DNA from 3 places in the Marinobacterium aestuarii genome. Region 3 is predicted to be linked to each of the others. Evidence: predicted binding sites of a transcription regulator. Region 3 holds the regulator's gene; each other region holds the start of a gene.
What was found. The regulator LexA, encoded in region 3, represses DNA repair genes until DNA is damaged. The targets are predictions, from matches to a motif close to TACTGTNTANNTANACAGTA.
Positions count from the first base shown of each region.

Region 1: recA (recombinase RecA) is a predicted target of LexA. The motif match lies at 3,356-3,375, and genes of this name have one in related genera.
Region 2: A8C75_RS09570 (PA0069 family radical SAM protein) is a predicted target of LexA. The motif match lies at 5,032-5,051, and genes of this name have one in related genera.

Region 1 covers NZ_CP015839.1:692,607-702,981, reverse strand. The annotation lists gene A8C75_RS03065 (DMT family transporter) at 1-370, opposite strand, end outside; gene A8C75_RS03060 (Lrp/AsnC family transcriptional regulator) at 520-987, shown strand; gene A8C75_RS03055 (MAPEG family protein) at 992-1,387, opposite strand; gene A8C75_RS03050 (HAD family hydrolase) at 1,460-2,158, opposite strand; gene recA (recombinase RecA) at 2,259-3,305, opposite strand; gene A8C75_RS03040 (CinA family protein) at 3,445-3,924, opposite strand; gene A8C75_RS22895 (ComEA family DNA-binding protein) at 4,076-5,242, opposite strand; gene A8C75_RS23875 (TetR family transcriptional regulator C-terminal domain-containing protein) at 5,526-5,870, opposite strand; partial or broken gene A8C75_RS24225 (TetR/AcrR family transcriptional regulator) at 5,960-6,061, opposite strand; gene mutS (DNA mismatch repair protein MutS) at 6,366-8,948, shown strand; gene fdxA (ferredoxin FdxA) at 9,034-9,357, shown strand; gene rpoS (RNA polymerase sigma factor RpoS) at 9,452-10,375, opposite strand, start outside.
Region 2 covers NZ_CP015839.1:2,166,565-2,176,939, reverse strand. The annotation lists gene A8C75_RS09625 (VOC family protein) at 1-74, opposite strand, end outside; gene A8C75_RS09620 (response regulator transcription factor) at 170-415, opposite strand; gene A8C75_RS09615 (CsbD family protein) at 466-669, opposite strand; gene A8C75_RS09610 (hypothetical protein) at 746-931, opposite strand; gene A8C75_RS09605 (outer membrane lipoprotein) at 1,023-1,595, opposite strand; gene A8C75_RS09600 (Crp/Fnr family transcriptional regulator) at 2,029-2,733, shown strand; gene A8C75_RS09595 (BON domain-containing protein) at 2,949-3,260, shown strand; gene A8C75_RS09590 (DUF1328 domain-containing protein) at 3,317-3,481, shown strand; gene A8C75_RS09585 (glycine zipper 2TM domain-containing protein) at 3,685-3,903, opposite strand; gene A8C75_RS09575 (Crp/Fnr family transcriptional regulator) at 4,193-4,912, shown strand; gene A8C75_RS09570 (PA0069 family radical SAM protein) at 5,075-6,133, shown strand; gene ptsP (phosphoenolpyruvate--protein phosphotransferase) at 6,446-8,737, shown strand; gene A8C75_RS09560 (LysR family transcriptional regulator) at 8,734-9,630, opposite strand; gene A8C75_RS09555 (SPFH domain-containing protein) at 9,665-10,375, opposite strand, start outside.
Region 3 covers NZ_CP015839.1:2,958,018-2,968,392, reverse strand. The annotation lists gene A8C75_RS13005 (universal stress protein) at 1-202, opposite strand, end outside; gene A8C75_RS13000 (hypothetical protein) at 295-804, shown strand; gene A8C75_RS12995 (DUF1653 domain-containing protein) at 817-1,047, shown strand; gene A8C75_RS12990 (DNA topoisomerase I) at 1,118-1,840, opposite strand; gene topA (type I DNA topoisomerase) at 2,028-4,667, shown strand; gene A8C75_RS12980 (DUF6586 family protein) at 4,688-5,206, shown strand; gene A8C75_RS12975 (hypothetical protein) at 5,343-5,588, shown strand; gene A8C75_RS12970 (cell division inhibitor SulA) at 5,837-6,295, opposite strand; gene lexA (transcriptional repressor LexA) at 6,292-6,912, opposite strand; gene dinG (ATP-dependent DNA helicase DinG) at 7,045-9,168, shown strand; gene rhlB (ATP-dependent RNA helicase RhlB) at 9,188-10,375, shown strand, end outside.

The sequences.
Region 1 (10,375 bases), 2.3 Mb from region 3:
CACCAAACAACAGCACCGCCAGAGCCGTGACAAACAGGGGAGCTGTACCCGGCACCAGAGCGCCGGCATGGGCCGCCGGCGCAAGAGCGCTGCCCCAGGACATCAGATAAAAGAATGGCAGGCCGCCCAGCAACAGCATCAGGCCATGGCGCCTGCGGATCTGGCGAATACCCGAGCCACGCTTTAGCAGCCAAGGCACAAAGCACAGGGCCGGCAGACCAAAGCGCAGCAGTGCAAGATCCGTCGCCGTAAGCTGCGACTGACTCTCGGCCCGCAGCGACAGCAGAAAGCCGACCCAGATCAACAGCGTTACGGCCATGGCCGCCAGTCCCTTTGCATTCACCAGCGGTTCGCCGCGATATTGCTCCATGATCCCTGCCTGTGCCGGATATTTTGAGGCCTTATTATCGGGCAAAGACGCAAAACGAATCGTGCCGACTTGCTTGCAAAAACAGCCAATTTGGGATGATTATGGCGTCAGAGACTCTATTTTTAGCAATAACGGTTAACAAAAGCCCCATGACTAAAAAAGCCGAACTGGACAGCATCGACCTGAAGATACTGCAGGCCCTGCAACGCGATGGCCGCCTCAGCAATGCCGATATCGCCGATGCGGTCGCCCTGTCACCCTCTCCCTGCCTGCGGCGTCTGCGCCGGCTTGAAAGCGACGACGTCATTCAGGGCTACAGGGTCCAGCTCAACCGCCAGGCCATAGGTCTTGGCATGACCGTCTATGTGCAGGTCAAACTGCAGGATCACGGTATCGAATCCGTTGCGGGCTTTGAGCAGGCACTGTTGGGCATGCCCCAGGTTATCAACGCCCATACGGTATCGGGCTCGGCCGACTACCTGCTCGAAGTTGTCGTCAGCGACCTGCCCGACTACGACCGCTGGGTGCGCCAGATACAGCTGTTGCGCATGGTACGGGAAATCGAAAGCAACTTTGCCTTGCGCGAAGTCAAAGCCCAGGCCCCCTTGCCGCTGTAACGACTTAACCCGGGGCTGCGGCCTGAAACACAATATACAACGAGCACAAGATGGCGCCGCCAAAGGCCAGCGAACGCGGCCCTGAAAGATTGGCGAGATAGAAAACGGCGTGCGCAATGCGGCAGGCCAGAAAGATCAGCGCCACCAGGCTCAGCGCCGTCAGGTCAGCGCCGCCGGCGTAGGCGATCAGGCAGGTGGCACTGAAGATCATCAGCGCCTCCCAGGCATTGGCCTGGGCCGCATGGGCACGGGCACCCATGCCCTCCAGCCGAGCCTGCTGCTGGCGCGGATTATGATTGTCAAAACGCTCGAACTGCCGCATGCGACAAACATTGGTCACACCGGCCAGCACGACCGGCAACAACGACACTATAAAAAGCACATACAGAATAACGGGCATGGCAGATCCCTCTTGGTTAAATAGCCCCCGTGGAGGCTTCTGCTATCTGTACGCTCAGCGCCGGCTTTTGTATCAGCCTGGCGGCAAATTCCCCCACAGTATCTGCTGCAGCTCGGTGAGATCCGCCACCACCGGGATACCCTCTGCAAAGGGGTTGGCGCCCTTGACCACACCGACAAAGGGCATGCGATTGTGTTCGGCCGCAATGTAGTCAACCCGGCCGTCGCCTACCATCAGACAGCGCGACGCATCCAGCCGGTGGGTATCGAGCAGCTCGGCAATATTGATCTCCTTGTCCACCGGAGTGCCCCGCACCCCGGCAAAGTAGCCCGCCATGCCGCGGGCCTTGATCACCTGTACCAGCTCGGTTTCAGGCGTGCCGGACACCACGAACAGCGGCAGGCTTCGCGCCTGCAGCAAGCGCAGCAGCGCATCGGCACCAGCCACCTCCGGCGAATCGATCACCGCGCCCATACTGCGCTCGGCGAACTGCTGACACAGGGCCGCCAGCGCCTCTTCGCTCAAGGGCTCCTGCAGCATTTCGCTATAGACATGGCGCAGCTTGGTACTGCGCGACCGTCCTGTGTTGTGCACGAAGAACGCCAGAATCTGCTGTCGCAGTGCATCGCTGCGCTCAGGGAAGAGCGACAGGAAGGTTTCAGCCTTGATATCCAGCGACTGCGCCAGGGCATCATCAAAATCAAAAAATATCGCCTGCAAGTTCTCCAGCGCCGGTACTGCACGCACTGCAACGACACCGCTCACGTCCATATCTACCACCAGCAGACTCCTCTTATTAATAAACGAGCACAAAAAAGGCTCCACCAAGGAGCCTTTAAAGTATCAACTTAATACACAGGGGTGCCTGCGATCAAAATTTCAGATCTTCTGTTTCGCTGACAGGCTCTTCCGCCTTGGTCTTGGGCGCGGGCTTGGCCAGCAGTTTCTCGCGAATGGCATTTTCAATCTCGGTGGCGATTTCGCTGTGCTCTTCGAGATACTTGGCCGCATTGGCCTTGCCCTGGCCGATCTTGTCGCCCTTATAGGCATACCAGGCGCCGGACTTGTCCACCAGCCCCTGCTGCACGCCCAGGTCAATCACCTCACCCATGCGGTAGATACCCTGACCGTAAAGAATCTGGAACTCGGCCTGACGGAAGGGCGGCGCCACCTTGTTCTTCACAACCTTGACGCGGGTTTCATTGCCGACAACTTCATCACCCTGCTTCACCGCACCAATGCGACGGATATCCAGACGTACGGACGCATAGAATTTCAGGGCATTACCACCGGTGGTGGTTTCCGGCGAGCCGAACATGACACCGATCTTCATGCGAATCTGGTTGATGAAGATCATCATGCAGTTGGTGTTCTTGACGTTACCGGTCAGCTTGCGCAGCGCCTGGGACATCAGACGCGCCTGCAGGCCGACGTGGGAATCACCCATCTCGCCTTCGATTTCAGCCTTGGGCGTGAGTGCCGCCACTGAGTCAATGACGATCATATCCACAGCGGCGGAACGCACCAGCATGTCGGCAATTTCCAGCGCCTGTTCACCGGTATCCGGCTGAGACATCAGCAGATTATCGACATCGACACCCAGTTTCTCGGCGTAGATCGGATCCAGCGCGTGCTCGGCATCAATGAAGGCACAGGTCTTGCCTTGGCGCTGGGCCTGGGCAATCGTCTGCAACGTAAGGGTGGTTTTGCCCGAAGACTCAGGCCCATAAATTTCAACGATACGCCCGTAGGGCAGGCCGCCAATGCCCAGTGCGATATCCAGCCCAAGGGAGCCGGTCGAGACCGATGGAATGGCTTCACGGGGCTGATCGCCCATGCGCATAACCGCACCCTTGCCGAACTGACGTTCAATCTGCCCCAGTGCCGCGTCGAGCGCTTTCTTTCTATTCGCGTCCATTTTCCACCCCTTGCGCTTAGTCGGATACAGCACTCTGGTGCCAAACCGGATACTGTATGTTTGGACAGTATTATTCCAGATCGCTTTCGGAATGCAACCTCTTTGAGTGCTTTTTATACTGCAGACACCAATCGCCCCTTCAGGCCTTTTCGAGCTGCTTCAGCAGGCCGCGCAGAGCGATTTCTACCGCCTGGCGCCGCACCGCTGCACGATCCCCCGCCAGCAGGTGACATTGCGCCTCAGTCGGCAGGCCTTCACAGGCCCAGCCGAACCAGACAGTCCCCACGGGTTTCAGCTCACTGCCACCGCCGGGCCCGGCTATACCGCTGATGGATACTGCCAGTTGCCCGCCGCTCTGGCGCCGCGCACCTTCTGCCATGGCCCGCACCACCGCCTCGCTCACCGCCCCCTCCTGCTCTATCAGCTCAGGCGCCACGCCCAGCATGCGAGTCTTGGCAGCATTGGAATAGGTCACAAAACCTGCGTCGAACCAACCCGAACTGCCCGCCAGGGCCGTCAGCTCCTGCGCCACCCAGCCGCCGGTGCAGGATTCCGCCGTTGCCAGCATCCAATGGCGCGTCAGCATCCGCTGCGCGATCTGTTCCACCCACTGTTGCATAGATACCCTCCAGTAAGGCGCCTGATATCGACTCACGACTTACGAATCACAAATTACGGCTCACGAATCACGAATCACGAATCACGAATCACGAATCACGAATCACCCAAGATGCCAGCCGCACTCGCGCAGTGCAACGACCAGTCCCGACTCAGAGACTCAGAGAGGGGCGAATGCGCGCCAGGGTCAGCCGGCCAATGCCGCGCACCTGCAACAAGGCATCCAGGCTAGCGTGAGGACGGTCGCTGATGATGGCGGCCGCCAGGCGTGGCGAGATGCCCTTTATCAGCGCCAGCTCCCGGGCGCTGGCACCGTTCACCGACACTCGACTGGACGCCCGCTTCGCAGGGACAGGCGTTTTAGTATCGGCAGCAGCGTTAAAGGCCGCGGCCGGAATCTCCACCGGTTCGCACGCGGGTGTGTCGGCGCCCAGATCAACCGTCGATTCCGCCACCAGCGGACTACGCATAGGTTCGGCAGCAACCGGCACATCTGTAACTTTCGCCTCAACGCGTTCAGACGCCAGGGTCGGCGCGGGGGGACATTCAGCCGCCAGCTCAGCCGGTACTCCGGACTCAGTCGGCGGCGACGGCAGGACGCGGTAATCGCGGGTCAGAAGGCCAGCTTCAGTCCACTCGCGCAACATCAACACCAGGGATCCGCCATTAAGCGGTACCTGGTTCAGGGCAAAGCCAAAACGGTTGTGCAGCGATTCAAAGCCGCCACACAGCGTACCCAGTGCCCTGGAGGCCAGCCGCGTGCCGCTGAATGCGCCGCCCCGGTAAGACTCATCAAGTACCCAGAGCTCCAGACAGAGGGAGCCGGATCGGTTGCTGGCCTGGCGCGGATTAAGAATGCGATCAACCAGCAGATTCGCATGATCCCCTCCCACCTCGCAATGAACCTCACCCAGTATCATCGGCTGGCTGAAGGCCTGACGGTTGGCGAAGTTGGCGTAGTCGTGCAGCTGCACATCACCATTGCCGCCCACACCAACCAGCGCCAGCACCATGGCATAGTCGTCCTGGCCCGCCGGCGGCAGCGCCAGTGCGGTCTCAAGAGCAACAACGGCTGCCCTGCCCTGGGTATCGATTGGGCATTCGGCGATCTTGATACCCTGCAGCGCGCCGCCCTCATGGCGAGAAGAGCAGGCCCAAAGCTGCAGCAGGCAAGGGCGCTGACTGAAGGCATACGGGTCTGTGATGGTAAAACCGGCACCCAGCTGCGCACGATCGCCCTCGATCCGATAATGAATATCGCCGTTGAACTGGACCACCGGGTGATGCACTGGATTGTATGGGTAATATTGATTGTACATGGGAGCGGCTCTGAGCACTGGGGCGGGGAAATGCGCAGTATTGTAAAGATTTGGGTGGGTAATTGAATGACAGACTGTCGGCATTTGACAATAAATTAAAGATAGGCGCAGATGCCGTCATTTAGTCGCCGACTTTCCGCACATCAGCACCCTATTAGTGCACTAATATCCTCATCAACAGCAGGCGCGGTAATTCAATCCCTTACGCCCAGATGGCAAAAAGGGCGCCATGCGCCCTGATATCGAAAACCAGTAGATATACCAGACGAGCTGGGGGTAATAATCAGGCCTCGTAACCTGCAAAGAGGCGCCCGATAACCGCTTCAATCGCAGTGTTCTCGCCACCACAGGCCTTGTAACTGCGCAGGCCCATCAATTGAATCTGCAGATAGCGCGCCAGCTCCGCCACAGGAGTACTCGCAATCAGCGTGCCGCGCTGACGGTCGCCTTCGACCAGACGGGTAAACAGCTGCTTCATGCGCTGCAGATGCAACCCCGCATGCGCATACAGTTCATCATTCTTGCCATCGAGCTCCATGCGCGTTTTGACCAGCATGCAGGATTCTGCACAGGCTCCCACCTGCGACTCAAACAGCACCTGACGCACAAAGGCCTTGAATCCTGCCACGAAGGATCCTTGTCCTCGACCCGCACCAGCAATTCGTTCGCCATGCCGTCCGCGTAGGCGTCCAGCGCTTCCCGAGAGAACCCGGCCTTGTTGCCAAAAGCGGCATAAATGCTGCCGGGGTGCATATTGAGCGCCTGCTGCAGATCCCGCGTCGAGGTTCCGCCAAACCCTTTCTGCCAGAAAAGCGCCATGGCGCTCCTGACCACAGTGTCACGATCAAATTTGGCGATATGAACCATCTGAATAACCTGCTTGCGAATATGCGGCCAGTACATCTTGAGTGCTTATGGCGCTGCAAAACGCAGCAGCCCAGCAGGCCGGCACCGCCGAAGCTTGTTGTCAGAAATACGGCCGCCTCCAGAACAATGTGACGCACTGAATGCGCGCTTCGCTTCGAATCGCCGGCTTAATCACGTAAAATGCGTGGCCCATTGTTATCCACGCAACTCAGGCCATATCCAGCCTGAGGGTTCAACCCAGGCCACGACTATTCCCATGAGCATTCAGCCCGGCAATCTCGACCAGCACACTCCCATGATGCAGCAATATTTGCGTCTCAAGGCAGACCATCCGGATCAGTTGCTGTTCTATCGCATGGGCGATTTTTACGAGCTTTTCCACGACGATGCCCGCAAGGCATCGGAGCTGCTCGGCATATCGCTGACCGCCAGGGGCAAGTCCGGCGGCAATCCGATTCCCATGGCGGGCATTCCGTACCACGCCGCCGACGGCTATATCGCCAAGATAGTGCGTGCCGGCGAGTCGGTGGCCATCTGCGAGCAGGTCGGGGATCCTGCCACCAGCAAGGGGCCGGTGGAGCGCAAGGTCATGCGCATCGTCACTCCCGGTACCCTCACCGACGAATCACTGCTGGATGAACACCGCGACAATCTCATCGTGGCGCTGGAAAAGCAGGAGTCCGCGATTGGCCTGGCCATACTGGACATGAGCGCCGGGCGCTTCAGCCTGATGCAGGTCGGTGACGATGACAGCCTGCGGGCCGAACTGGAACGCCTCAAGCCCGCCGAGATTCTGTATAACGAGGACAGCACGCTCGGCGCCCTGCTGGAAACGCGCCCCGGCCAGCGTCCCCAGGCGCCGTGGAATTTTGAACTGGATACGGCCGAACGCCTGCTGTGTCAGCAGTTCAATACCCATGACCTGTCCGGTTTTGGCTGCGACCATCTGCCGGTGGCACTGGCGGCGGCGGGTTGCCTGCTGCAATACGCCCGCGATACCCAGCGCGGCACCCTGCCGCATATTCGCCGCATTCAGGTTGAACAGCAGAACGACAGCGTACTGCTGGATGCCGCCACAAGGCGCAACCTGGAAATCGACCTGAACCTGGCCGGGGGGCGCGAGAATACCCTGGCGGCGGTGATGGATCAGGCCCGCACGCCCATGGGCAGCCGCATGCTGCGACGCTGGCTAAATCGCCCGCTGCGCTGTCGCAATACCCTGTTGGCGCGCCAGCAATCTATCCAGTGGCTACAACAGGATTACCGCTACGAGGACATTGGACCGCAGCTCAAGCAGATCGGCGATATCGAACGCATACTGTCACGCATTGCGCTACGCTCGGCCCGCCCGCGAGACCTGGAGCGGCTCAAGCACGCCCTGGCCATACTGCCGGGGCTGCAACAGCAAATTCGCACCGACGACTGCGCCCATATCACTGAGCTTGGTCTGCAGATCAGCGAATTCCCGCAGCTGGCCGAACTATTGCAGCGCGCGGTTATTGATAATCCGCCGGTGGTTATCCGGGATGGCGGCGTGATTGCCGAGGGTTATGACAGCGAACTCGATGAGCTGCGCGCCATCAGCGAGAATGCCGGCGACTATCTGGTGAAGATCGAAACGCGAGAACGCGAAGCCACCGGCATCAGCACGCTTAAAGTCGGCTACAACCGGGTACACGGCTACTTTATCGAGACCTCCAAGGCCCAGGCCAAGGACGTACCGGTGGACTATATACGCCGCCAGACACTGAAAAATGCCGAGCGTTTTATCACCCCGGAGCTGAAGGAATTCGAGGACAAGGCGCTGAGCGCCAAGAGCCGGGCACTGGCGCGGGAAAAGGGTCTCTACGAAGAATTGGTCGAGACCCTGGCCGAACAGCTGGCACCACTGCAGGACTCGGCCGCCGCCATCGCCGAACTCGATGTGCTGACCAACCTCGCTGAGCGGGCGCTAAGCCTGAACTTCAGTGCACCACAGCTGGTGGAAGAACCCGGCCTGCATATCGAAGGCGGGCGCCACCCGGTGGTGGAAGCCGTGATGGACGATCCTTTCGTTGCCAATGACCTGCAGCTGGATCCCGAACGGCGCATGCTGATCATTACCGGCCCCAACATGGGCGGTAAATCCACCTATATGCGCCAGGCTGCACTCATCACCCTGCTGGCCCATATTGGCAGCTATGTACCGGCGATCTCAGCCCGCATCGGCATTGTCGATCGCATCTTCACCCGCATGGGCTCGTCGGATGACCTGGCCGGTGGCCGCTCCACCTTTATGGTGGAAATGACCGAAACCGCCAACATCCTGCATAACGCCACGCACCAGAGCCTGGTACTGATGGACGAAGTAGGCCGCGGTACCAGCACCTTCGACGGCCTGTCGCTGGCCTGGGCCTGTGCGCGCCACCTGGTAGGCGAAGTGAAGGCGCTGACGCTGTTCGCGACCCATTACTTCGAACTGACCAGCATGCCGGAGCAGTCCGCCGGGGTGTTTAACGTGCACTTGACCGCCGTGGAGCACAACGACCATATCGTCTTCATGCACGAGGTGCGCGAAGGCCCCGCCAGCCAGAGTTATGGTCTGCAGGTGGCGCAGCTGGCGGGCATTCCCCGCAAGGTGATCCAGCAGGCGCGCAATACCCTGATCAGCCTGGAGAAAGACTCGAACCAGCTGCAGCAGCGCCAGACGCAGAAAAACGCCCCGGTGCAGAACGACATGTTCGTCGAGGCACCGGTTAATCCCGCCGTCGAACGCCTGCAGACACTGAACCCGGATGATCTGAGTCCGCGCGAAGCCCTGGAAATGCTCTACCAGCTCAGAACCCTGGCCGGCGCCTGAGCCTTGCCACCCCGTGCCATTGCGCGCACGGGGTGATCTATACTGTCAGCCACTATCAGGCCAATCTGCCACGGGAGGTCCAAGCATGACTTTTGTCGTAACCGAGAACTGTATCAAGTGCAAATACACCGACTGTGTCGAGGTATGCCCTGTCGACTGCTTTTATGAAGGGCCCAATTTTCTGGTGATACACCCGGACGAGTGCATCGACTGCGGCCTCTGCGAACCGGAGTGCCCGGCCGATGCGATTTTTCAGGATGATGACCTGAGCGACGAGCAGCAAATCTATGTGGAGCTTAATACGGATCTGGCGGAGATCTGGCCCAATATTTCGCTGAAAAAGGCCGCACCTGCGGATGCCGATGACTGGAACGGCAAGCCCGACAAACTCAAGCTGCTGGAGCGCTAACGACCTCTAGCCATTTATTTCAGACGTAAAAAACGGGAAATGGCATTGAACCCATTTCCCGTTTTTTATGCCTCGGCACTTTTCGCCTTGAACCTTACTTCAGCAGGTCTTCGCCGGTCAGGCCGTTCTTCTCGACGATCTCGCGCAGCTTGCGCAACGCCTCAACCTGAATTTGCCTTACCCGTTCGCGGGTCAGGCCAATCTCACTGCCCACCTCTTCCAGCGTGCTCATCTCGTAGCCACGCAGACCAAAACGTCGCGACAGCACTTCAGCATGCTTATCGGGCAGCGCATTGAGCCATTTCTCGAGGTTGCCGCTGATATTGGAGCTCTGCAGCAAACTGGCCGGATCACAATTTTCCTGATCAGGAATGGTGTCCAGCAAGGATTTGTCGTAGTCCTTGCCTACCGGGATATCCACCGAGCTGATACGCTCGTTCAGGCCCAGCATCCGCTCCACGGTTTCCACCGGTTTGTCGACCTTGGCGGCAATTTCCTCGGCGGAGGGCTCATGGTCCAGCTTCTGGGCCAGCTCTCGAGCCACCCGCAGATAGACATTGAGTTCCTTGACCACATGGATGGGCAGACGAATAGTGCGCGTCTGGTTCATGATGGCGCGCTCGATGGTCTGGCGAATCCACCAAGTGGCATAGGTCGAAAACCGGAAACCGCGCTCGGGGTCGAACTTCTCCACCGCACGGATCAGGCCCAGGTTGCCCTCTTCAATCAGATCCAGCAGGGACAGGCCACGGTTCAGATAGCGCCGGGCGATTTTAACCACCAGCCGCAGGTTGCTCTCGATCATGCGCTTGCGGGATTTTTCGCAGCCCTTGAGCGCAAGACGGGAGAAATAGACCTCTTCCTCCGCCGTCAGTAATGGCGAGAAGCCGATTTCATTGAGATAAAGCTGCGTCGCATCCAGCGATTTGGCATTCATCAGATCCTTGTGGGCGAGGCTACCGCGCCCGCGTCCACTGTTCAGAAATGCGGGTTCCTTTTCGTCTCTGCTCTCCGCCGA
Region 2 (10,375 bases), 790 kb from region 3:
GCCTCTGCGGCCCCCTTGATCGCCAGATAAGGCGTTGCCGTATGAAAGCCATCGGGAATGGGTTTAACGCTCATGAGGGGTGCTCCTTTAGCAGCTTGCTGCGATTGTTATTTCACAATCACAGCTTAGTCCTGCACTCGGCACCTGGCACGCGGCGGTGCGCCACAGCTTAACGCTTGAAGCCGCTGCCAGGCTCCCCCAAGAGGCCGTTTTCAAGCGCATAGCGTGTCAGTTCAGCCGCGTTATTAAGATTAAGCTTCTTGCGGATGTTGGCGCGGTGGTTGTCGACCGTGCGCTTGCTGATACTCAGCCGCGCGGCTACCTGGTCGCCAGTGGCCGCCAGCTCAGCCTGGATATGAAAGAGGGTTAACCCCTGGCCGGGAGGGCCCCTGCCCTCCCGCTGCGAACGGCTCACGGCGGGGACTGAAGCGTGGTGCAAAGGTGTGCTGCTGCAACCGATACCGGTTAATCCCTGTTTTGATCTTCAAACCGCCTGATCTGCGCTTCGGCTTCGTCTTTGGATACGCCGTACGCCTCCTGAATCCTGCCCACCAGCGCGTCACGTTTGCCGCCAATCTTGTCGAGGTGATCATCGGTGAGCTTGCCCCACTGCGTTTTCACCTTGCCTTTGAATTGCTTCCAGTTGCCTTCAACGATATCCCAGTTCATAGAGAACAGCTCCTGTTGCGGATCTCAGGGCAGACATCGCCAATCGATGTCTGCGTGTGTAGCAGCACAAGCCAGGTCATTTGTCGCTGGCCGCCTCCTTGATATCTTCGCCGGCCTGTTCAAGCTTATCGCCGGCCTCCTGCATTGCCTTGTCGACCTCCTTGCCGGCCTGCTCTGCCGGTCCTTCCTTCTCACAGCCTGGCAATGCTGCCAGCAACACTGTCGTGAACAACACAGTGCCGAAGGTCTTGAGCCTTTTCATAATCACTACCTCTGGTTGATTCGGTGTACGACAGCTGACCTGCGAACCCTTAACGGGCAACGTCATGTCGCCCTGTCGCCCTGTCGCCCTGTCAGTATCGTTCAATGACGCCATTACTGATTCTTACCCGGTCACCCAGGCGCAGGTCGGGGTTATTGCTCAGCAGCAGCGTTTGAGTGGAACCATTTTCCATGCGCACACGGACGCTGTAGGCATCGGCGGTCTGGGTTTGTTGCCGGTTTTCCAGCTCATGGCCGATATAAGCGCCGCCGGCCGCCCCTATGAGCGTCGCCGCCGTGTTGCCGCGACCGGACCCCACCTGGTTTCCGACCACACCCCCGACAACGGCACCGGCGATAGTGCCTATACCCACACCGCCACCACTGTTGGCACCGCTCTCCTGTCGTACGAGTTCGATGGATTGCACGACACCGTAACCCGAATAAATGGTCTGATTGCGGTTAGCATAATCGGATTCCCTGTAGCCGGACTCCCGGTAGTCAGGTGATCTGTAGTCGGGTGTACCGTAGGATCTGCTGTCGGATGTGTCGTAAGCGGATCTGTTGTCGGATCTGCCATAGACGGAACTGTTGGACGGGCTGTTCATGGTTTCACAACCGCCCAGCATCAGCACCGTCAGCAGCAATCCATAGATTAATTTCATGACGAGTCTCCTGCCTAACGTGTAGAGGGTACGAGCCCTGAGTGCCACCCGATCGAGGATTCATGCCCAGGCACGGCGCGCATGACGCCGACGGCAGCGGTCAATCCGGTTGCCTGTGTCGATCGTCAGGACCATCATCGCCCACTTTCGGCAGGGGCATCTGTACGCTAGCGCTCATAGGCGTGCAGCGGATAAACGGGCCTCGAAGACCCCGTCGCCGGCGCCTCCGACAGGCCCTGCCCGTTCACAGCCATAATCCTGAACGCACGGAGCAGCAGAAGTGCTATGTGCGCTAGCGTCCAGACAGTCTCCCGCTTTGGCTTCAAGCTTCAGTGGACGCTTCAGCGTCAGGGGGCGCTATCGGTGTTGCCTATCGACTGCAACCGATACCGCTTGCTGTATTTTCCACATCAGGAAAATCATTGTGCCCATTATGCAACCTGTCCCTGCCATCAATCGACTGATCGCGGCCTTGCCAGCCCCGGAACAACAGCGCTTTCTCGCTCGTTGCGAGCCGGTAACGCTGAGCTTCGGCGAGGTTCTGGCGACACCTGACGCCCCCCTGCTTTATGTCTACTTTCCGACAGAAAGCTTCATTTCCCTGACGACCACACTAAACGGGTCCACCCTCCTGGGGGTCATGCTGGTCGGGGATGAAGGCATGCTGGGCATCTCGCTGGTACTGGGCCTGAACCTGTCCTGTCTGCACGCCAGCGTACTGGCGCCTGGCCAGGCGCTGCGCATGGAGACCGCGCAGTTTTGCCGCGAACTCGAACTCAGCGCGGCATGGCGCCGTCTGCTGCAACGCTATCTCTATGTGATGATGGGCCAACTGGCGCAGACCGCGGCCTGCAACCGCTTCCATCTGCTGGAGGCACGCCTTGCCCGCTGGCTGCTGATGGCACAGGATCGGGCGCACTCGGACTGCTTTCATGTCACCCATGAATTCCTGGCCCGGATTCTGGGCGTACGTCGTGTCGGTATCACCAAGGCGGCCAGCAGGCTGCAAAAACGCAAATTGATCCGCTACCACCGCGGCGATATCCGGATTCTTGATCGCAACGGCCTGGAGGCGTCCGCCTGTAGCTGTTTTGGTAGCGACAATTCGCTTTACAGCCGGATCATGCAAGCGTCGTGATAGCCATTGGGCCTGGTCCTTGGTCGCCGCCATGCGCTACGGGCTTGGCGGTCGGGACGCTAAAGAAACGATGCAATGTGCGCTTGCGCACAGACGCAGGCTTCGAAGTAAACGACTATCGGAACCATGACGGGGGCGCGTACGCCTGTACCTGCTGCTCGCCACTGCAGTCGAAAGCTAACCCGACTGCCCCCTGACTATCGGAGTACTCAACCATGCCATTACTGAAACGTTTTCCCGCCTTCTTCCTGGTTGCCATGCTGGCCCTGCTCGTGGGCTGCGCATCCAGCGCGCAACAGGAAGGAACCGGTGAGTATATCGACGACACTGTCATCACCACCAAAGTGAAGGCGGCAATATTCAACGAACCCACACTGAAATCCATTGAGATCAACGTCGAGACCTTCAAGGGCGTGGTGCAACTGAGCGGTTTCGTCAGTTCACACGCCGATAGCCACAGGGCGGTCGAGCTGGCTCGTCACGTCGAGGGCGTTAGGTCGGTCAAAAACGACATGCGGATCAAATGACGGCAGCCTGACTGCCGGTTAACAGTCTGGCCCGCTAACCGAGGAGCGAAAAACAGATGCTGTATTATGCCGTGGTATTTTTCATTGTTGCCCTTGCCGCCGGGGTACTGGGATTCACCGGGATCGCCGCCGGCGCCGTTGAAATTGCCAAAATTCTGTTCCTGGTTTTTATCGTACTCTTCGTTATCTCGCTGGCCCTGGGCCTGAAACGGCGTCGATAAAGCTAGGTCCTCGATACAAGGCCACAAGCGCCAAGACCCAAAAAACCGGTGCCCTTTACCAGGGAACCGGTTTTTTTTGTGCCTAAGGTGCTCGGGCTGCACGGCAGCACGACCCTGCGTAAAAAACCACGCCCGCTCAAAACGGCGGGCGCGGCAATCCTCAAGTGAACAAGACGATGCGGGCTAACGTAAGCGGACCCGTCCTATTTGGTATCGATTTCGTGGCCAATGACGCCGCCGACTGCGGCACCACCCACGGTACCTATAGTGCTGCCGCCGGTCAGTACAGCACCGCCGACGGCGCCGACGCCGGCACCTATGGCGGTATTGGTATCCTGCTGCGACATGCCGGAACACGCCGCCAGACCAAGAAACATAACTGCGACCAGGGCGCAACGTGCAATATTGTGTAGCGTTTTCATGGAATGACCTCTTTCAGTGGCTGTACCGGACAGACCGTGAAGGCTTCCACGACCCCATTACCAGGGCAGTTTCCAATTCCAACGTCGATCCTTGACTCCATCATGTCGCGGATACTATAAAAGTTCTGTACGCTAACGCTCATAGTGCGTATTGCCTCGACCACTGCGGTCGCAATCGGCTGCCGGGCCAGGCCGAACTTTCTATAATAGTAGTACGTCAAGCATCGAATAAGCCCTGTCAACCAGGGGGACTTCGTGCGTGGCGTATGACCGGGACAGGAGATCGACCGTGCCGCCCCTTCATGACCCTCTCGAAAATCACCTGCTCGCCGCCCTGTCGGCGGATGAATATGCCCGCATCAGTCCACACCTGGAAAGAGTCCCGCTGCCGCTGGGTCACGTGCTCTACGAGTCCGGCCACGAGCTGCGCCATGTGTATTTCCCGACCGACTCCATCGTCTCCCTGCTCTACGTCATGCTCAATGGCGCTTCGGCCGAAGTCGCCGTGGTCGGCAACGAGGGCATCATCGGCATTGCCCTGTTCATGGGCGGCGAAACCATGCCCAACCGTGCCGTCGTCCAGAGCGCCGGCCACGCCTACCGGCTGCCGGGACAACTGCTGAAGCAGGCGTTCCAGGATTCGATCGCGCTGCAGCATCTGCTACTGCGCTACACCCAGGCACTGCTGACCCAAATGGCACAGACGGCGGTGTGCAACCGGCACCACTCGCTTGACCAGCAACTCTGCCGCTGGTTGCTGCTGAGCCGTGACCGACTGCCGTCGGACGAGCTACTGATGACGCAGGAACTGATCGCCAATATGCTCGGCGTACGCCGCGAGGGCGTCACCGAGGCCGCCGGAAAACTGCAGGCGGCCGATCTGATCCGCTACCAGCGCGGCCACATCAGCATCCTGGACCGGGCCGGGCTGGAAGCCAGGGCCTGCGAATGCTACGGGGTGGTCAAGCACGAGTACGACCGCCTGCTGCCGGAAATTGCCGTTACATAATCCGGCACCCTGCGCAGCAGGCCGAACGCCTTGAATGGCATGCAGGTCTGCGCCATCTCCCTCCCTATCCATTTATGCCCTGCTGAACTGCGCAACAGAGATTCGCCTCCCCGACAAAATGCTGTATATTTAAACAGTACTAATTCGCAGCAGTAGTCCGCAATGTCCAATCCCCTCAAGGGCCGCGGCGCCCTCTCCAATCCCGCCAACCGCTTCGCGCCGACCCGCAGTGACATCGATCCTGTTGAGGATGGCGAAATGCCGGCGCGCATCACGACCGTGCAAATCAACGAAAGACCGAAGACGATTATCAGTCGCAACAAGTCACCCGACGTGCCTTTCGAACAGTCAATCAACCCCTACCGCGGCTGTGAGCATGGTTGTATTTACTGCTTCGCACGCCCGAGCCACGCTTACTGGGATCTCTCACCCGGGCTCGACTTTGAGACCCATATCATCGTCAAGGAGGGCGCGGCCGAACGGCTGGAACAGGAACTGCGGGCGAAGAATTACCGCTGCAGACCCATCACCCTGGGGGCCAACACCGACCCCTACCAGCCGCTGGAACAGCACAGGCGCATCACCCGCGACCTGCTGGAGGTGCTGGCGCGCTTTCGTCACCCCTTTAGCATCATCACCAAGGGCGCTCTGATCACCCGCGACCTGGACCTGCTCGCCGACATGGCTGCCCAGCAGCTGTGTTCGGTAATGATCAGCATGACCACCCTGGACCCACAGCTCAAGCGCACGCTGGAACCCCGCGCCGCCGGCCCCCAGACGAGGCTTCACGCCATCCGCGCACTGACCGACGCCGGTGTGCCGGTCGGTGTGCTGCTGGCGCCACTGATCCCCATGATCAATGACCGCGAACTGGAAGCCATGCTCGAAGCCAGCGCAGCAGCCGGCGCACGCTGTGCAGGTTACGTCTTTATTCGCCTGCCACGGGAGGTTGAAGGCCTGTTCCGGGAATGGCTCGACTGCCATTATCCGGAGCGCGCCGAACACGTCATGAGCCTGATTCAGCAAAGCCGAAACGGCGCCGCCTACGACAGCCGCTTTGGCAGCCGGATGCGCGGCCAGGGCTTGTTCGCCGAGATGATCGCCCAGCGTTTTCGACTGGCCAGCAACAAGTTCGGTCTGCGCGCAGATCGCAGATCCCCGCTGCGCACCGACCTGTTCTGCGTACCGCCCCAGGCGGGAGATCAGCTGTCACTGCTGTGACCGGCCCTGCCGTGACGAACACTTCGCGTCAGCGACCAGACAGGGCCTCGCTATACCGCCTTTATTCTGTAAATCCCCCTTTTCCGACAATGACAAGACCCTGCTGGCCCTATAAAGTGATTGCCATACAGTAGCCTGGCCGCATGGGGCGCACCTGTGTGGTTGCGCCAGGCTCCTGATTCTCCAGAAGGAGCAATCATGTCGAACAAGACGCCACCGCGAAACGCCCTCGATGCTGGTGCAGATGCCAGCCATCACTCAGAAAAAAAGCCCCCGCCCCCCCAGACGACCCCACGCAAAAGCGCCAGTTCAGTGAAGAAACTGACCGAACTGCACCAGATCATCCAGCAGGTCAGCCAGGCGGAATCACTGGAATCGGCGTTGCAGGCCATTGTCGCCGGCGTGCGCAATACCCTGCACACCGATGCCTGCTCGGTGTACCTGAGCGACCAGGCCCACAGCCACTATGTGCTCATGGCCAGCGAAGGGCTGAACGCCCAGGGCGCAGGCAAGCTGCACTTACGTCACAGCACCGGCCTCGTGGGCTGGGTCGCCGAACGGCAGGAAGCGGTGAATGTGCGCAACGCACCGGCTCATCCACGTTACTGCCAGCTGCAAGGTACCGATGAGGAGGCTTACCACGGTTTCCTCGGTGTACCTATTATTCACCGCCAGCAACTGCTGGGCGTGCTGGTTGCACAGCAGTGTGCACAGAACCGCTTCAAAAAATCCGAGCAGGCGTTTCTCTCGACTCTGGCGACACAGCTGGCCGGCAGCATTGCGCTCTCCCTCAGCCAGAATGCGTTGCAGGGCAGCACCCAGGTCCAGAGCAACAGTCCAAGCCAGTACGAAGGCGGTGCCGGCGCGCCAGGCATCGCCATGGGTACCGGCGTGCTGGTGTTTTCAACGCTGGACCTCGATCAGGTACCGGACCGCACGGCTGAGGACAGCGAGGCCGAAGTTGCGGCGTTGCAGGCAGCCGTCGATGGCGTGGCGGCGGATTTCGAGCTGCTGGCCGAACGCCTGGAGCCGGGTCTCAGCGCAGAAGACCGGGCGCTGTTTCGCGCCTATGCGCTGATTGCCCGCAGCCAGGAGCTGTTCGACGCCACTGTACATCGCATTCGCCAGGGTAACTGGGCACCCGGGGCGCTGCGTGAAAGCATTCTGGAGCATGTGCGGCTGTTTGAAGCCATGGACGACCCCTACCTGCGCGAGCGGGCCCACGATATCCGTGATATAGGCCACCGCCTGCTGGCCAGACTGCTGCCCAGTGACGCTTCCTGCGAAACAGACTACCCGCCCCACACCATTCTTATTGGCGAGAATCTGAGCCCGGTGGATCTTGCCGCCGTGCCGACCGAACGGCTGGCCGGCGTAGTATCAGGACACGGCTCTAGCCTCTCGCACCTGGCGATCCTGGCCCGCTCCATGGGAGTACCCGCCATCATGGGCATCACCGGTGACGTCGAGCTCGGCAAACTCGATGGCACACGCCTGATCGTGGACGGCTACCAGGGGCGACTCTACCTGAACCCCGGCGAATCCCTGCAGAAGGACTGCAGACGCGTGCAGCGCCAGGAGAAAAAGCTGTCACAGGAGCTGCAGAGCCTGCGGGATCTGCCCGCCGAAACCCTGGATGGCGTGCGCCTGCCGCTCTATACCAACGCAGGGCTGCTATCGGACCTGAGCCATTCGCTGTCCCGGGGATCCGAGGGCATCGGGCTCTATCGCACCGAGTTTCCCTTTATGGTGCGCGACAGCTTCCCCACCGAAGACGAACAGTACCTGCTCTACCGCCAGGTGCTGGAGGCCTTCCACCCCCGCCCGGTGACACTGCGCACCCTGGATATCGGCGGCGACAAGGCGCTGACCTATTTCCCGGTACAGGAAGCCAATCCTTACCTGGGCTGGCGTGGCATTCGTATCTCGCTGGACAACCCCGATATATTCCTCACGCAGATTCGCGCCATGCTCAAGGCCAACGCTGGCCTGGGCAACCTGCGTTTGCTGCTGCCGATGATCAGCCGTGTCGAGGATCTGGATGAAGCCATAGTACTGATCAACGGCGCCTGCCATGAGTTACAGAACCAGCAGGACCATATAGTGCTACCACCGCTGGGTGTCATGATCGAGGTACCCGCCGCCGTCTACCAGGCCGAGGAACTGGCCCGGCGGGTGGAATTTCTCTGTATCGGCACCAATGACCTGACCCAGTACCTGCTGGCGGTGGATCGCAACAACGAACGCGTAGCGCGCTGGTTTGATGCGCTGCATCCTGCGGTCATACGGGCGCTGATTCAGGTAACAGATGCCGCCAGGCTGCATGGCAAGCCGGTCTGTGTCTGCGGAGAAGCCGCGGGGGATCCCGCCGTCGCACTGCTGTTACTGGGGCTGGGGGTTGAAAGTCTGAGCCTGAGCTCGGGGGATCTGCCGCGCATCAAATGGGTAATCCGCTCCTTCAGCCGCCAGCAGGGCCAGGAACTGCTCCGCCTGGCACTGGCGCAGGAACAGGCCACCAGCATTAGAGCCATGCTGCTGCAGGCGCTGAATGCGGCGGGCCTCGGTGCCCTGGTGCATCCGGGTAATGATATTCCAGTGGCTTAACGGCTCGGGGTGCTGGCGCCCGCACTGGTGAGGGAATCGATCAGCCAGCGAAAGGCCTGACCCGGTGCCCGATCACGGCTCCAGATCAGATCCACCCCGGTCTGGATATCCACCTGCTGAAACGCCAGCGGCAGCTGCCTGACCTCCTGCCGGTCCAGCGCATTTTGCACGAAATGGCGTGGCAGATAGGCCCAGCCAAAGCCTTCTCGCACCAGCGCCAGAATGCCGTACTGGCTTTCCACCCGCCAGTTGCGCCCACCCCTAAGTTCGGGCTGGCGGCTGAAGTGCATCGACCTTGTGGTCGCCATGAGCTGGCGGTACTGCTCCAGATCCGCCAGACGCACGCTGTCCAGCACCGCCAATGGATGGGAGGGGCCGGCCAGGGCTATGACGTCCACATGACCAATACCCTTGAAATGAAAGTCGCGGGGATAAAATTCCTGCTCGAACATCACCCCCAGATCGACCCGGCCGCTGCTGACCAGCTCAGCGACATCGCTGCTGGTTGGGTTCAACAACTCCAGCTCCAGATGGGGGAATCTCTGTTCGAACCCCTTGAGCGTCTGCACCAGAGATTCCAGCGGAATGGCCGCATCGACCGCCAGTGTCAGGCGAGACTCAAGCCCCTGACTCAGGGCCGCTGCACTGCTGCGCATCTCGTTACAGCGGTGCAGAATGGCCTCGGCGTCCGCCAGCAACGCCTGTCCCTGCGGGGTAAGAACCGGGCTGCGAGCACTGCGATCGAACAGTGCCACACCGCAGTCGATCTCCAGGTGGTTCACCGCCACGCTGACCACCGACTGCGCCTTGCGCAGATGCCGCGCCGCCGCCGAGAACGACCCCTCCTGGGCCGTGGCCACAAAGGCCTGCAGCTGCTCGATACTGAACCCCATCCTGCTTCGCGCCTCGCCGTTCAATTAGCCGTGTTTATTTGCTAAAGCCACCCATGATGCCACGCACCGCCGCCGGGATATCCCCTGGCAAAATAATGGTCTTGGCATTGTCAGAGCTGGCCAGGTCTTTCATCGCATCGATATAGCGCTCGCCCAGCAGGTACATCACCGGCAGTTCGTTACCCTGAATCGCCGCGGTAACCTTCTCGATGGCGGTCTGGCTCGCCTGGGCCAGTACCACCTGAGCCTCGGCATCGCGACGGGACGCTTCGAGGCGGCCTTCGGCTTCAAGAATGGCCGCCGCCTTTTCACCGCCGGCCCGGGTCACAGTCGCGCGACGGCCACGTTCCGCAGCGGCCTGCTCTTCCATCGCATGCTGCATGGTATCTGACGGATTGATGTCCTGAATTTCAACGGTCTTGAGGGTGATGCCCCAGTCGGCGATATCGTCGGAGATGGCACCCTTGAGCTTGGCCTTGATGGAATCGCGGTTAGACAAGGCATCATCCAGATCCATTTCCCCGATGATCGAACGCAACGAGGTCTGCACAAGATTCTGGATGGCAAAGCGGTAATCTTCCACACCGTAGACTGCCTTTTCCGGCGAGACGATATTGATGTAGGCCACGGCATTGGCAATGATCACGGCGTTATCCCGCGTAATCACTTCCTGCGACGGAATATCCAGCACTATATCCTTGGTGGTCACCTTGTAGGCCACGGCATCTATATAGGGAAAAATGAT
Region 3 (10,375 bases):
GGGCATGATCGTCGAGTTGCTCCTGAATGGTGGTCAGGTCCATCGGGACATCACCGCCGTAGGCAAAGCTCAGAGGCTCGATCACGTGAATGAGGCTCAGCTCTGCGTTGTTGCGCTCGGCGATCTCACAGGTTTTGTCGATTAGCTGATCTGATTCTTCAGACAGGTCAACCGCCAGCAAGATTCGTTTATAAGCACTCATGATCAAAGGTTTCCGTCTGGTTGCGTTAACTTGAGATTAGCATAGTGGCCCGGTAATCGGGCATTCAAACCTTCAGTAAGGCGTGCAACTTTATGTGGACCTGGGGAATAATTGTACTGATCATGCTGTCGCTCATAGGCTCCATGATGTGGGCCATGCCAACGCCGCGGGAAAAGGCGCAGGCTTTGGTGCGCAGCAAGGCCCGCACCCTGGGGTTGCAGGTGCAGATGGTCAGGTTGGCGGCGCCGCGAGCAACGGGCGAGGCCGAGGCCGAGGAGTATGAGCGTGCCGCGTACCGACATCTGCGTCATGGGCTCAGTGCGGCGCAGCGTGATCGTCTGCAGCCCTGGCAGCTGTTTCGTCTCGAGTCGCTGGCCAATGAAGGTTTGCCTGCAGGCTGGAGCTGGAAGCAGGGCGAGCGAATGCTGTCCCGAGAACAGCTGGATATGTTGGCAGAGGCGTTGTCGGGGCTGCCGGAGGATGTGGTTGCGCTGGAGTCGACGTCGCTCTACGTCACTGCATTCTGGGGTGAGCGTGGTGGTGTTGAGGGTGTCGAGAAGATTCAGGCCGTTCTGCGAAAAATCGCAGACCAGGGTTTTTGACAGGAGGTAAATGTGAGCAATCTGCAACAGCCGCAGCCGGGGCTCTATCGGCATTACAAGGGCAGTGAGTACGAAGTGGTGGGCTGTGCCCGTCATTCGGAAACCGAAGAGTGGCTGGTGGTGTATAGACCCTGTTACGGCGAGCGCGAACTCTGGGTGCGGCCGCTGTCAATGTTTATCGAAACTGTATCAGGTCCTGCCGGTGAGCCGGTCGCACGCTTTGCCCGTATCGACAAGGCGTGAAAGCGCTTATCTGATGCTGTGGGCTTAATGGTGCTTTTCAGACGTCGCTTGTGTGGCGGTCCTTAAAGGTTCAGTGATCCTTGAAATAGGCATCCAGATTGTCCGCCAAGACACCGTCTGAACGTTGCGGGCGCGGCTCCAGGCTGTCCAGCAGGGTCTGGATCTGGGTCAGACGCTCCTGCTTGAACTGCTGCGGTACCATGGCGCGGGTCAGTACCGCCTTGGCGTGCTTGAGGTGCGACAGGGCGGCGGGTTTGTCCTGCAGACCAAGGCTTTTCTGACCCTGAGTCAGGTGTGCCGTGGCGATAATCGATACATTCAGCCAGTGCAGCTCCTTGGCATAGCTTTTGGCAAGTGCCGGTGGCAGGCTTTTGTTCTGCGCCATCTCGGTTAACAGCTCGCGGGCGTAATTAATGAAGATGGATGCCCGCTTGATGGCGCGATCGCTGTTCAGCGCCGCGGCAGCTGCCGTGGCGCGATCCGCACTCTGTTTCTGGCTGTTGAGTGTGCTCAGTAGCGGATTGTCCGGCGTCAGGGTCGCCATTTCACTGATCAGCCCTGCAACATGGCTTTCAATCCGTTCAATGATCTCTGGCTTGCAGCTGCAGGCACGCAAAATTCCCAGGGCATTGATGCCGTGTTCCGCCTGTTGACCGAGCCACTTTACCCGCGCAGCTTGGCTGCGGGCATGCTGTTCGCGCTGGCTGATAATGTGGCTTCCAATCAGGGCCAGGAGTCCGACAACGGCGATCGTGATGAGTATGATGATGTTGTCGTGCAGCATGAGTGCCATGGGGGTTGGTTATTAACTCTCTGAATTATAAAGTGTAACAGAAGCATTTTTCATCTGATGCAGCGTTCTGACCCTATCGCGGCCTAAAAAGCAGCTTTTTCTTCGCTTTGCTTGACCCCCGCAATGTCAGCACTTATATATGCACGCTGATTCAGTTAGCCGATTCCGCGCCAAGGAACATTATTCTATGGGAAAGTCACTCGTTATCGTCGAGTCTCCGGCAAAGGCCAAGACGATAAACAAATACCTCGGCAGCCAGTATGTCGTTAAGTCGAGCGTAGGCCATATTCGCGATCTTCCGACCAGCGGAACCGCAACCAAAAGTGATCCGAAGGAACGGGCACGCCAGGCGGCGCTGACACGCAAGATGTCGCCCGAGGACAAGGCGGTGTACAAGGAGCGCAAGTCCAGGGAGCAGTTGATCGGACGCATGGGCGTCGATCCTGACAATGGCTGGGCGGCCCACTACGAGATTCTTCCCGGTAAGGAAAAGGTCGTTGAAGAACTGAAGCGTCTGGCGGAGAACGCCGACGAAATCTATCTCGCGACCGATTTGGACCGCGAGGGGGAAGCCATTGCCTGGCATCTGCGTGAGGCCATCGGCGGCGATGATTCCCGCTACCGCCGCGTGGTGTTCAACGAAATCACCAAGAAGGCCATTAAAGCGGCGTTCGAGAAGCCCTCCGAGCTTGACCTGGCGCGGGTCAATGCGCAGCAGGCGCGACGTTTCCTCGATCGTGTTGTGGGCTATATGCTGTCGCCGCTGCTATGGGAAAAGGTTGCGCGCGGTCTGTCCGCCGGGCGCGTGCAGTCGGTCGCGACCCGCCTGGTGGTGGAGCGTGAGCGGGAAATTCGTGCCTTTGTGCCCGAAGAGTACTGGGAGCTGCACGCCGATACCCTGACCGCAGACAAGGCTGCCGTGCGACTGCAGGTGACCCGTTACAAGGATCAGGCATTCCGGCCGGTCAGCGAGCAGGAAACCGGCACTTCACTGAAGCTGCTTGAAGGTGCGACCTATCAGGTCGTCAAGCGTGAAGACAAGCCGACCAGTACCAAGCCGGGTGCGCCCTACATTACCTCGACGCTGCAGCAGGCCGCCAGTACGCGCCTTGGCTACGGCGTCAAGAAGACCATGATGATGGCGCAACGGCTGTATGAGGCCGGCTACATCACCTATATGCGTACCGATTCCACCAACCTCAGCGTTGACGCGGTGGCGCAGTGTCGCGAATATATCGGCGATATGTTTGGCAGCAAATACCTGCCTGACGCGCCTGTGGTGTACAGCAGCAAGGAAGGCGCGCAGGAAGCACACGAGGCGATTCGACCGTCCGATGTCAGTATCGAGGCGACGGCGCTGACCAATATGGAGCGCGACGCCGAGCGGCTGTACGACCTGATCCGTCGGCAATTCCTGGCCTGTCAGATGAACCCAGCGGAATATCTCAGTACGCGGGTGCAGGTCAGTGCCGGCGACTTTGAGCTGCGTACGCGCGGTCGAATTCTCAAGTTTGATGGCTTTACCCGGGTGTTTCCGACCAAGGGCAAGAACGACGAAGATGTTATTCTGCCGGACCTCAAGGCCGGTCAGACGCTGGCACTCGAAGTGCTTGATCCCAAGCAGCACTTCACCAAGTCTGCGCCGCGTTACACCGAGGCGAGCCTGGTCAAGGAGCTTGAAAAGCGCGGTATTGGCCGTCCCTCCACCTATGCGGCGATCATCTCCACGATTCAGGACCGCGGTTATGTCGAGGTACAGAATCGGCGCTTTTATGCCCAGAAGATGGGCGATATCGTGACCGAGCGCCTGACGGAAAACTTTACCGATCTGATGGACTTCAGTTTTACCGCGCGCATGGAAGAGGCGCTGGATGATGTGGCCAGTGGTTCCAAGAACTGGAAGCAGGTGCTCGATGGCTTCTACGCAGGTTTCGTCCAGAAGCTGGCAGAGTCGCGCAGCGAAGAGGGCGGCATGCGCCCCAATACGCCGACGGAAACCGATATTCCCTGTCCGGTGTGCAGCCGAGTGATGATGATTCGAACTGCCAGTACCGGTGTCTTTTTGGGCTGTTCCGGCTATGCGCTGCCGCCCAAGGAGCGCTGCAAGGAGACCATCAACCTGGTGTCCGGCGACGAGGTGGTGAGTGAAGATGCCGACGATGAGGCTGAATCACGTTTGCTGCGCAAGAAGCACCGCTGTGTTAAATGCAGTGCCGCGATGGACTCTTACCTGATTGACCAGACCCGCAAACTGCATGTCTGTGGCAATAATCCGGATTGCGACGGTTTTGAAGTGGAGTTTGGCAGTTACCGCATCAAGGGCTATGAAGGTCCGACCATCGAGTGCGACAAGTGCAGCGCCCAGATGGAACTTAAAACGGGTCGTTTCGGCAAGTACTTCGGCTGTTCCAACAGCGAATGCAAGAATACCCGCAAGCTGCTGAAAAGCGGCGAGGCCGCGCCGCCGAAGATGGATCCGGTGCCGATGCCTGAGTTGCAGTGCGAAAAGGTTGACGATACCTATATTCTGCGTGACGGTGCCAGTGGCCTGTTCCTGGCGGCGAGTCAGTTTCCGAAAAATCGTGAAACCCGGCCGCCCAAGGTTGGGGAGTTACTGCCTCACAAGGATGCAATCGACCCCAAGTACAGCTTCCTGTTTGATGCGCCCGTTGCGGATGCTGATGGCAATCCCACGCTGATACGCTTCAGTCGCAAGACGAAGGAGCAGTATGTGATGACGGAGGTTGACGGCAAGGCGACCGGGTGGCGCGCCTACTTTGATGGCGGTCGCTGGGTGGTGGAAGAAAAGGCCAAAAAAGCCAAATAGCCGGTGGCGGAGTAGATTGCATGAGCGTATTTGTGACCCGCACCAGCCAGAAGCTGAACTTTGTTCAACTGCAGCTGGAGCAGCTGGCCCAGGCGCAGGTTTCCACCGGCTGGAGTCGTCAGGCTCAGGTTGAGTGTTGCCAGGAGTCGGTGCTGTTCCATCTGGCGTCGGCCTATGGTGCCTTTCTGTGTGAAATCGGTGATCACTACCGTCTGGAGGTGGCACAGCTGCAGAGTTTTGCCGACCTTGATGCGCTCTTTGAGCAGGCGGCGGTGCAGTCGCCCGAGCGTACCGAACTGGCCTCGCTGGAGCAGGATGCCGCCAGTTGGCTGCGGCGCTTGCGCGCGGCCTATGAAGCCTGCTGGCAGCCAGGCGCCAAGGCCCAGGCGCTCAATGCGGTTGAGAGTCAGTCCGAGATTCGATTGATGCCGCTCAGTGCCGATACGGTAACGCAAGTCACGCCTCAGCAGTGTCAGCTATGGCAGCGCGAGCTGGCCCAGCTTGTCGAGCGCTTGCGTGCCGGCATGCAGGAATGGTGAGGTTGCAGTAGCCGTTTTACCCTGAGTGTCGCTGGCGGTCACTCAGGTATAGAGCGGATCTATGCATGCTGATAAAGGTGCGGGTAGCAGGTTTCAAGGCGGCACCGGGCGCCGAAGCAGAAGGCGAAAGGATTAAATGAAAGACGCATTGCTTGAAATTGTCATGCTGGAGACGGGTGAAATTGTTGTTCGTCGTTCCAGTGAGCAGGATGAGCCGCTACTGACGCTAAGCTTTTCCGATGAGTTGTCCAGCAAGCTGGGTGACGAGCGTATCAATATCGCCAAGATTATGCTGTCCGCCGGTGTTCAGCTGGTGGCTGAGGCGGGTGCGCGCCAGCGTGAAGCCGAGGCCGATGTGCTCAGGCCGCCTGTTATTCACTAACGGCTTTTCCCTAACCTCTCTTCAAAAATTGCTATTTACGAACTGCAGTCCGGACCTTCATGGGTGTTCGCTCATGGGCTGGGCTGGGCTGGGCTACGGCTGTGGTTATCGACTGGATGCGCTGCAGCTCACGCGCCTCTTGCCCTGAGTGTCACTCAATATGAGGCTTGGGCAGGCAGGCAGGCAGGCAGGCAGGCCTGGCAGGCAGGCAGGCCTGGCAGGCAGGCAGGCAGGCAGGCCTGGCGGCTTCAGGCGTGCTCCCGACCCCGAATCAGAATACCCTGGCTGTCGCCACAGGCCGCTGCCTGTTCGAGTGCCTTGAGTTCAAACTCCGACAAGTAGCCCGGCCATGAAATTACCGCATGGCAGGTGCCGGCACTCAGGGCGCGGCGGGCGAGATCAAACACGCTGTGGCCGCTGTCGGGTTGCAGCAGAATGACCTTGCCAAGATCGATCCCGGCATCGGTCAACAGTGTTTTTGGCAGCAGTGCAGGCGGTGCGACCCAGGCAAACCAGCGATCATCCCGGCTCAGTTGTGCCAGTAGTGGCATCAGCAGGGGCATGCTGGAGAGGTTGCTGTCATGGGTAATGATTTCGGTCAGTTTACCGGCGCCTTTGCCGCTGAGGGCAGGGGTTTTGCTGGCGGCATTTAGGCTCTTGCCCTGACAAAGGGTGCGACGGTATTTGGGGGTCGGTGCCAGGTTCATAGTGGTTCTCCTCCGCGGCGGATAACGCCGACACCCAGGCCTTCAATGGATATGTCCTGCTCCCTGAGATCGACCTCGATGGGGGCAAAGTCTTCGTTCTCGGCTAATAGGTAAACGCGATTATTCTCGCGCTTGAAGCGTTTCACTGTAACTTCGTCGCCGATGCGCGCGACCACTATCTGGCCGTTGCGGGCTTCCTGGCACTGATGTACCGCCAGCAGGTCGCCGTCCATGATGCCGATATTACGCATGCTCTGGCCTTTTACTCGCAGCAGGTAGTGCGCCGGCGGATGGAAAAAATCCGCCGAAATGGTGCAGTGATCCTCTATATGCTGCTGGGCCAGTATGGGTGAGCCTGCCGCTACCTGGCCGACAATGGGCAGGCTTTCATTGGCGGCATCGAGCCCGAGGTCCGGCAGGCGTATGCCGCGGGAGGTGCCGGGAATGATTTCAATCGCGCCCTTGCGCGCCAGCGCCTTGAGGTGTTCTTCAGCGGCATTGGCTGATTTGAAGCCAAGATCACGCGCAATGTCGGCCCGCGTGGGCGGGTAGCCGGAGGTTTCGATATGCTTTTTGATGCACTCGAGCACATCCGTTTGTCGGCGAGTCAGCTTCATGGTTTTAACCTGTTGTTTTATACAGTAGGTGTAAGTATATACAGTAGCTTAATCCCGTAAAGCAAATTCTGTTGATATATCCAGTGTTTTGCTAGAATCGCGGCTCCTGTCTCAGCTGATCCGGATGCCGCGTTGCTAACCGAGGACCTCAAACAACAGATTCAGCAGGCCTATAGAGCGTTTCTGGACGCCAAGGGTCTCAAGTCGCGCTATGGGCAACGCCAGATGGTGGGTGCCGTTGCGCGTGTTATTGGTGGTGTCCAGGCCGATGCCTCGGGTGTGCGCCAGTCCGAGGGTCATGTCGTGCTGGTAGAAGCCGGCACCGGTACGGGCAAGACGCTGGCCTATCTGCTGGGCACCATCCCGATAGCTAAGGCCGCCAACAAGAAACTGGTGCTCTCGACGGCAACCGTGGCGCTGCAGGAACAGCTGCTGTACAAGGATCTGCCGGATATTGCGCTGCACGCCCAGTTGCCGGTCAAGGTGAGCTTGGCCAAGGGGCGCGGGCGCTATCTGTGTATCAGCAAGGCCGAGCGTATTCTCGACAGTCAGGGCGCGATGGGGCAGATGGCGCTGTACGAAGATGAACAGGTCCACAAGCTCGATGAGGCGGACCTGGGGCTTTATCGCGAACTGCTGAACGAGTTTGCCTCCGGCCGCTGGGACGGTGACCGCGATAACCTCAAGCGCGAACTGGAAGATCAGCTGTGGCATCCGCTCACCAGCGATCACTTGCAGTGCACCAACAGGCGCTGCCACAATTTCAGTGCCTGTCCGTTTTACCGTGCGCGGGAATCCCTGGATCAGGCTGAGGTGGTGATTGCCAATCATGATCTGGTGATGGCGGACCTGGCCCTGGGGGGCGGCGCCATTCTGCCGGATCCCGCCGACAGCATTTATGTGTTTGACGAAGGCCACCATCTGGCGGCCAAGGCGATCGGTCACTTCTCCTACAGCATGAGAGTCGCGGGTAGCATTCGCTGGCTTTCGGCGGCCACCCGCCAGCTGGAGAAAATGCGCGTCGACTGTGGCGAACATCAGGTGCTCAGCACCTATATAACACAGCTGGCCCAGCCTTTTACCGACCTGAATCAGTGTCTGGAGAGCTTTCAGCGCACCCTGCGCGCTTTGCTCACCGAATCCAGCGGTAGCCCCAAGTCGGATCGTTTCCGCTTCCCCAACGGCCAGTTACCCGAGGCGCTACGCATCGAGGCGGGAGATGTGGCCAAGGTTGCAGACAAGGCGGTGGTCAAGTTCGAGCAAATCGTGGATTTGCTTAAAGAAGCCATCGATGGCGGTATTCCTGAGATCGAAAAGGATGCAGCGGAGCGCTGGTATCCGCAAACTGGGTTATTGCTCTCGCGGATGCAATCGATCCACTCGCTGGCACGTTCTTATCGCAATCCGGATCCCGAGGGCAGCTCGCCAACGGCGCGCTGGATCAATGTGATTGAATCTCCCGACGGGGTGGATTTCGAGTGCCGCAGCAGCCCGGTGTCGGCGGCGGCAACGCTTAGCGAGCATCTGTGGCAGCACTGTTACGGCGCTGTTGTCACTTCGGCAACGCTGACGGCCCTGGGGCACTTTGACCGTGTGCTGGTGGATCTGGGCTTGCCCGCGGACAGCCCCTGCGAACGGCTGCAAAGCCCGTTCGACCATCAGCGCTGTGCCGAGCTCTGGGTGCCCCCCATGCAGGCGGATCCCTCGAACCCCGAGGCCCATACTGCAGAGGTTGCTGATTTTCTTGCCAAGCGGCTGCCCCAGGCCAGTGCTACCCTGGTTTTGTTCAGTTCATGGCGCCAGATGCGCACTGTGCTTGAACACTTGGGTGATTCCATTAAGAATACGATTCTGTCCCAGGGCCAGTTTTCGAAGAATGAAATACTGCAGCAGCATCGGGCGGCGATCGACAAGGGCACGCAGAGCATTATTTTTGGTCTGGCGTCCTTCGCCGAAGGTGTCGACCTGCCCGGTGACTACCTGACTGAAGTCATTATTACCAAGCTGCCATTCAGCGTGCCGGATGATCCGGTGGACGCAACCATGGCGGAGTGGATTGAGCGCCAGGGCGGCAATGCCTTTATTGACTGGAGCGTGCCCGTGGCCTCCATGCGCCTCACCCAGGCGGTAGGGCGCTTGCTCAGAACAGAACAGGATAGCGGCAACATTATTTTGCTGGATCGCCGGGTGGTCACGAAACGCTATGGCAGACAGCTGCTGGATGCGTTGCCACCTTTCAGGCGCAAACTGAACTAACAGGGTTTAAGGTTTCACATTGACTAACGACGATAAGAGCAACAAGCGCAGACGTCCATCCCGCGGATCCTCACGCAAGCGTGGCGGCTCGCGCCCGCGCAGCGCCCCCAAGGTGCAGAAGTGGTCACCGGCGGATTTTGTAGTGCCAGTAGAAGAAGGCAAGTCGCGTTTTCATGACTTCAATCTGCCGGATGCCATGCTGCGCGCCATCCAGGACCTGGGGTATCAGTACTGTACGCCGATTCAGGCGGCCACCCTCGAGTCTGCGCTTGCGGGCAAGGATATTATTGGCAAGGCCCAGACGGGTACCGGCAAGACGGCGGCCTTTCTGACCGGCATCATCACCGATCTGATCGACTTTCCGCTGGGTGAAGAGCGTCGCATGGGCGAGCCCCGCGTGCTGATCGTGGCGCCGACCCGTGAGCTGGCGCTGCAGATCGCATCCGATGCGGTGGATCTGGGCAAATATGCCGATATCAGTGCCGTTGCGCTGGTCGGTGGCATGGATTACGAAAAACAGCGCTCGGAGCTGCGCGAACGCCCGGTGGATATTCTGGTGGCGACGCCTGGGCGACTGATTGATTTCGTGCGTTCCAAGGAAGTGGATCTGTACAACGTCGAAGTGCTGGTGCTGGATGAAGCCGATCGCATGCTGAGCATGGGCTTTATTCCCGATGTGCGCACCATCATTCGCCAGACGCCGCGCAAGGGCGAAGACCGTCAGACCTTGCTTTACAGTGCCACCTTCTCCGACGATATCATGAGCCTGGCGCAGCAATGGACCGTGGATCCGGTGCGGGTTGAGATCGAACCGGATCGCAAGACCACCGACAATATCAGTCAGACCGTCTTCCTGGTGTCCAGCAGTCAGAAGTATCGTCTGCTGCGCAATTACATCCGTGTCAATGGCATCGAGAAGGTCATTGTATTTGGCAACCGCCGCCATGAAACCCGTGCTCTGGCCGAGCGGCTCGAGAAAGACGGTCTGCGCGCGGCGCTGATGTCCGGCGAGATTCCGCAGAACAAGCGCTTGCGTACGCTGGAAGATTTCCGCAGCGGCAAGATCCAGGTGTTGGTGGCGACTGATGTGGCCGGGCGCGGCATTCATATCGACGGCGTGACCCACGTTATCAACTACCAGTTGCCGGAAGACCCGGAAGATTACGTGCACCGTATTGGCCGTACCGGTCGTGCCGGCGCAACCGGT